DNA from 3 places in the Pseudoalteromonas sp. NSLLW218 genome. Region 2 is predicted to be linked to each of the others. Evidence: predicted binding sites of a transcription regulator. Region 2 holds the regulator's gene; each other region holds the start of a gene.
What was found. The regulator MetJ, encoded in region 2, represses methionine synthesis genes. The targets are predictions, from matches to a motif close to TAGACGTCTAGACGTCTA.

Region 1: the regulator MetJ is predicted to act here: its motif matches at 1,194-1,211, upstream of metK (methionine adenosyltransferase).
Region 3: the regulator MetJ is predicted to act here: its motif matches at 1,180-1,197, upstream of metA (homoserine O-succinyltransferase).

Annotation. Positions count from the first base shown of each region.
Region 1 is NZ_JADYWO010000005.1:48,399-50,589, reverse strand. It holds gene tkt (transketolase) at 1-1,009, opposite strand, end outside; gene metK (methionine adenosyltransferase) at 1,313-2,191, shown strand, end outside.
Region 2 is NZ_JADYWO010000001.1:73,041-75,231, forward strand. It holds gene I6E80_RS00300 (malic enzyme-like NAD(P)-binding protein) at 1-851, shown strand, start outside; gene metJ (met regulon transcriptional regulator MetJ) at 934-1,254, opposite strand; gene metB (cystathionine gamma-synthase) at 1,544-2,191, shown strand, end outside.
Region 3 is NZ_JADYWO010000005.1:156,978-159,168, forward strand. It holds gene ettA (energy-dependent translational throttle protein EttA) at 1-68, opposite strand, end outside; gene I6E80_RS09210 (outer membrane beta-barrel protein) at 400-1,047, shown strand; gene metA (homoserine O-succinyltransferase) at 1,262-2,191, shown strand, end outside.

The DNA.
Region 1 (2,191 bases), on a different contig from region 2:
AATCGCCAGGAAGTTCATTGTTAATACGACGCTTGTATTCTGACGCTAGCTCTGGGTATGCTTTTGCGTATGCTGCAAATTTTTCGTCCCAGCTTGATTCAAGCTGTTGACCTTTTTCTTTGCTATCCCATTGTGCGTAAATATCATCAGGAATTTCGAACGCATCGCCAGTCCAACCTAAGAATTCGCGAGACGCTTTAATTTCGTCATCACCTAGTGGTGCACCGTGACAATCGTGGCTACCAGATTTATTAGGTGAGCCGTAACCAATAATTGTCTTACAACAAATTAGTGATGGCTTATCGGTAATGCTTTTAGCTTCTGCAATTGCAGCACTAATAGCATCGCTATCGTGGCCATCAACACCACTAATTACATGCCAACCGTATGCTTTAAAGCGAGCTGGCGTGTCATCTGTAAACCAACCTTCTACTTCGCCATCGATTGAAATGCCGTTGTCATCCCAAAATGCAACAAGCTTACCTAAGCCTAGAGTGCCTGCAAGTGAACCTGCTTCATGAGAAATACCTTCCATAAGGCAGCCATCGCCCATAAATGCATAGGTAAAGTGATCAACAATATCGTGACCTTCACGGTTAAACTGTGCAGCTAGCGCTTTTTCAGCAATTGCCATACCTACGGCATTTGTGATCCCTTGACCTAATGGACCCGTAGTAGTTTCGATTCCTGGTGCATAGCCGTATTCTGGATGACCTGGTGTTTTAGAATGCATTTGACGGAAGTTTTTAATTTCGTCCAGTGGTAAGTCGTAACCACTTAGGTGCAATAGAGAATAGATAAGCATTGAACCGTGGCCGTTTGAAAGAATAAATCTGTCACGGTCAGCCCACTCTGGATTCGTTGGGTTATGTTTTAGATAATCGCGCCATAATACTTCTGCGATATCAGCCATGCCCATAGGGGCTCCAGGGTGGCCAGATTTGGCCTTTTGTACTGCGTCCATTGACAAGACGCGAATAGCATTTGCAAGTTCTTTGCGAGATGGCATGAATTCTCCTACCTTATATGTGTATTTGCGCGGGTATTTATGTGTTTGTTTATGTAACCAAATAACTTGGATACTGTTATGTATCCATTCTTACTTATTGTGGGGGCGGTGTGCAATTAAAAACCCCAGAAAAGGCAGCATTATGAATTTTTTTTGAGACTAGAACGACATTCGTAATTTTATTTAGACGTCTAGGCGTAAAAACACTATGCAATGCGTTTTGTTTTCGATAAAATACGCCCCTTAATTTTTTAGCGCTAATACCGACATTTGTGAAGCGCAATATTTGTGAGCAGAAATACAATGGCAAAACATTTATTTACTTCTGAATCTGTTTCTGAAGGTCATCCGGATAAAATCGCCGATCAAATCTCTGATGCGGTACTTGATGCAATCCTAGAGCAAGACTCTCAGGCTCGCGTAGCGTGTGAAACTTACGTTAAAACCGGTATGGTTATGGTTGGTGGTGAAATCACTACTAGCGCATGGGTTGATATCGAAGAAATTACACGTAAAACAATTCGTGACATTGGCTACACAAATTCAGACATGGGCTTTGATGCCGATTCATGTGCAATTTTAAACACTATTGGTAAACAGTCTCCAGACATTAACCAAGGTGTTGACCGTACTAGCCCAGAAGAGCAAGGCGCGGGCGATCAAGGCTTAATGTTTGGTTACGCATGTAACGAAACAGAAGTACTAATGCCTGCTCCAATTACTTACTCACACCGTTTAGTACAGCGCCAAGCGCAAGTACGTAAAAGCGGCGAGCTTAACTGGTTACGTCCAGATGCAAAATCTCAAGTTACTTTTGCATACGAAAACGGCAAACCAGTAGGTATTGATGCTGTTGTACTTTCTACTCAGCACAGCGAAGACATTTCACAAAAAGATTTAGTAGAAGCTGTGATGGAAACAATCATCAAGCCTGTACTTCCTGCAGAACTTATTACAAGCGCAACTAAGTTTTTTATAAACCCAACAGGTCGTTTTGTAATTGGCGGACCAATGGGCGATTGTGGTTTAACTGGTCGTAAAATCATTGTAGATACATACGGTGGTATGGCTCGTCACGGTGGTGGTGCTTTCTCTGGTAAAGATCCATCAAAAGTTGACCGCTCAGCAGCATATGCAGCACGTTACGTTGCTAAAAACATTGTTGCTGCTGGTCTTGCTGAC
Region 2 (2,191 bases):
GTATTAACCTTGAAGATATTAAAGCACCAGAGTGTTTTGAAATTGAAAAAGCATTAATAGAGCGTTGTAGCATTCCTGTTTTTCATGATGATCAACACGGAACTGCGATTGTAACGGCTGCGGGCATGTTAAATGCGTTAGAAGTACAAGGTAAGTCAATTGAAGATGCAATTATTGTATGTTTAGGGGCTGGCGCTGCCGCTGTTGCGTGTATGGAGCTGTTGATTAAGTGCGGAGCACTGCGCGAACACATTTATATGCTTGACCGCAAAGGTGTTATTCATACCCGCCGCGATGATTTAAATGAATATAAACAGCTTTTTGCTAACAATACAGATAAGCGTACATTGCAAGATGTAATTGCAGATGCTGATGTGTTTGTAGGTGTTTCTGGCCCTAACTTATTAGCGGCTGAAGATTTAAAGCTAATGGCTGAAAAACCAGTTGTGTTTGCATGTTCAAACCCAGATCCTGAGATTGATCCTGCACTTGCGCACGGCGCACGTAACGATTTAATTATGGCAACAGGGCGCTCTGATTACCCTAATCAGGTTAACAATGTTTTATGTTTCCCGTTTATTTTCCGTGGTGCGCTTGATGTGCGTGCAAGCGCTATTAACGATGAAATGAAAATTGCTGCAGTTGAGGCTATCCGTAGTATTGCTAAAGAGCCTGTACCTGCAGAAGTTTTAAAAGCAGCAGGCGTAGATAAATTAGAGTTTGGTGCACAGTATATTATTCCAAAACCAATGGACCCTCGTTTACTGCCGCGTATAGCAAGAGCTGTTGCCCTAGCTGCTGTTGAGTCAGGTGTTGCGCAAATTGATTTGCCAGAAAATTATATGCAGTAAATCTATACAGTAGAGCTATGCAATAAAATTTAGACATAAAAAAACCTCAGTAATTACTGAGGTTTTTTTGTCTTTGTAATATTTATTCTTCGTTTAAAACGGGTACTTCTAGACCCATTTCTTGCATTATTTTTTTAACTTCTTCTGGCACTTTTTCGGCGTTATCTTTACGTAAGTCATCGTCATTTGGTAAAGGTTGGCCAGTAAAAGCATGCAAAAATGCCTCACATAGCAATTCACTATTTGTAGCATGGCGAAGGTTATTGATTTGACGACGTGTACGTTCGTCAGTTAATACCTTTAATACATTTAGCGGGATCGAAACGGTGATCTTTTTAACTTGCTCTGATTTTTTACCGTGTTCTGCGTATGGGTGAATATACTCACCATTCCATTTAGCCATAAGATGTATCGTTGCCTCAGATTATTAATTTCTCACACGGTATAAAAAGCGTGTAAATATGCGTGAAATTCTATCGATTTAAAAAAGATAGTCAAATAATAGATACCGATCTATCTTAATAAGCCTATTGTGAGTGTAAAGATAGGCACACTTTTGTGAGCTAAAATGTGTTATTCGCAGAGGCTCCTTCTACTTATAGCCATCTAGAGCTTTAAAATACTTTGACTTATCAAAACGGATAACTTACTCTTTTGGACGTCTAAACATCCAAATTAATCAGGTGACGAATATGAGCGAAAAAAACAAAGCAACCATTGCTGTACGTAACGGCGTTGATGCTGATAAACATCATGGTGCGGTGGTACCGCCAATTTATTTATCGACTACTTATTCGTTTGCCGACTTTGATACTAAGCGTGAGTATGATTATGGTCGTAGCGGTAATCCTAATCGTGATATTTTAGCTGAGACGCTTGCTAAGCTTGAAGGTGGCGCTCGTGGCATAATTACAGCTACAGGCATGGCTGCCGTGCATTTAGCTACTCAGCTACTTAATAGTGACGATACGTTAGTAATTCCACATGATTGTTATGGTGGCAGCTATCGTTTATTTACATCTTTACAAAAACGCGGACTACTAAAGCTCGAAATATTAGATTTAACAAAAGAAGAAAGCCTTCAACAAATTTTAGTAATTAAACCTAAGCTTATTTGGATAGAAACCCCAAGTAACCCAGTACTTCGTTTAACAGATATTAAAGCGGTTACTGATGTGGCTAAGCAATGCGGGGCTTTGGTTGCAGCAGATAACACGTTTTTGTCGCCTGCTTTACAAAACCCTATTAAGTTTGGTGTAGATATTGTGGTGCATTCAACCACTAAATATATTAACGGACACTCAGATGTAGTAGGCGGCGCTGTTATTGCCGCAACACAA
Region 3 (2,191 bases), on a different contig from region 2:
GTGCGCTTAGGTGGCACAACCTTAGATACTCGACTCATCGAGAATATAAATTTATCAGGTAAAACCATGGAGGAAAGCCTTCAAATAATAATAAAAATTTCAATGTTGTATTGTAGTTGTTGAGGGGTTAAACAGTCAACGAATGCTGTATAGAACAATACGCTTACCTAAGCGGTACTTTGTTTTGATTGCTCGTTTAAACACTATTATTACAGGATTTCTATTGTGTAAAATTCTGTAATCTATTGTTTTATATTGTTCAAATACATTCCATTTTTAACAAAAGTGGTACAGAATATTTACAAGCTGCAAAGTATAAGTAAATTATATAGGCAGGCCACACTTAGTTTGTTGTTAGACATCATATTATTAATATTACAAAGGTTTAAAGGAATGAACATGAAAATAGTTACAAAGTTAGGGGCATTACTTTTAGGTTTATACTCATTTTCGAGCGAAGCAGACATACTCCACGTAAATGGTTATTACCAAGGAGTAGGGATAGGGTCTACGCAAATTGATGTATACGAGAGTGATAGCATACAGTTTACAACGCTTTACGGCCGGTTTGGGTATCAGTTTTCGCGATACTTTGCATTAGAAGGGCGTATAGGTTTTGGGTTAAATGATGAGTCAACTCCTCTAAACGGAATTGTTTACACTCAGAACCCACAGGACGGTTCGCTTAGCTCAGAATTCATTAAGAGCGAAATCGATTCAAGCCTTGATTTGCAAACAAGTATATTTGTAAAAGCTAATTATCCAATTTCATCTCGCGCTGATGTGTTTTTATTTGGTGGCTATGGTAGAAATAAATTAAGTTACAATGAAGGCGACTTAAAAAACCTGGCAGAATCAATAACTGGTACAGATACAAACTCTACGCTAATAACGGAGCAAAACTACGACGAAGGCGGCGTAACGTACGGAACTGGCGTTGACTTTAGGCTAACTCAACGCTGGCAATTAAGTGCAGAATATCAATATTTTGATGCAGACCAAGGCGATATTTACGCACTTAATTTATCTGTGATTTACCGTTTTTAACTGCATATGCGCTACTCGTTTTTAGTAGCGCTACTTCAAAATATTAAAACAGGTTATTTTATAATAAAGACGTTTTTCCTCATACATACCACCTCGGTAAATCCTAATTTAATAGAATGAATAAATTTCATTTAGACATCTATACATCTAGAGGTTGATATTTTTTACTTTCAGTTCATAATTAACCTTCGGTTTTTATGAGCAGGAGTAAAGTATGCCAATTACAGTAAAAGACGAGTTGCCGGCCATTGCACGTTTACGTCAAGAAAACGTATTTGTAATGCCAAAAACACGTGCAAAAACGCAAGAAATACGCCCAATGCGTTTGGCTATTTTAAACTTAATGCCTAATAAAGTAGAAACCGAAGTTCAGTTTATTCGCTTGCTTGCCAACTCGCCTTTGCAAGTGAACGTAGAGTTACTACGCCTCGACACTCACCGCAGTAGCAGTAATTCAGAAGAGCACCTTGATACCTTTTATCGTTATTTTTCAGAAGTAAAAGACAACAATTACGATGCGCTAATAGTAACTGGTGCGCCACTCGCCCATTTAGAATACGACGATGTAGCGTATTGGGATGAGCTAAAGGTCATTATTGATTGGGCCGAGCAGCACGTTACCTCTACGTTATTTTCGTGTTGGGCAGCACATGCAGCGCTATATCATCGCTACAATTTAAAGCGCGATTTAAAAGACGAAAAACTGTGTGGCGTATTTACCCACCAATGTTATTTTGATCACGGTGCACTGACTCGCGGATTCGACGACACCTTTTTGGTACCGCACTCACGTTATGGCCACATTGATATAAATAAAATAAACGCCTGCGATGAGCTAGTAGTACTGGCAGGTTCTGAGCGAGTAGGGGCTTACTTACTTAAAAATAAATCGGGTAGCCAAGTGTTTATAACTGGTCACCCTGAGTACGACGCCGACTCGCTAAAAGCAGAATACGAGCGCGATTGTAAAAAAAGTCCTAATGCACCAAAACCCGAAAATTACTTTCCAGATGACGATGCAACCAAACAACCTTCAAAAACGTGGCAAAGCCATGCTTTTTTACTTTTTTCGAACTGGTTAAATTACTACGTGTACCAAACCACACCGTATGATATTAATTTAGTTAGCCAAGATGTGAGGACT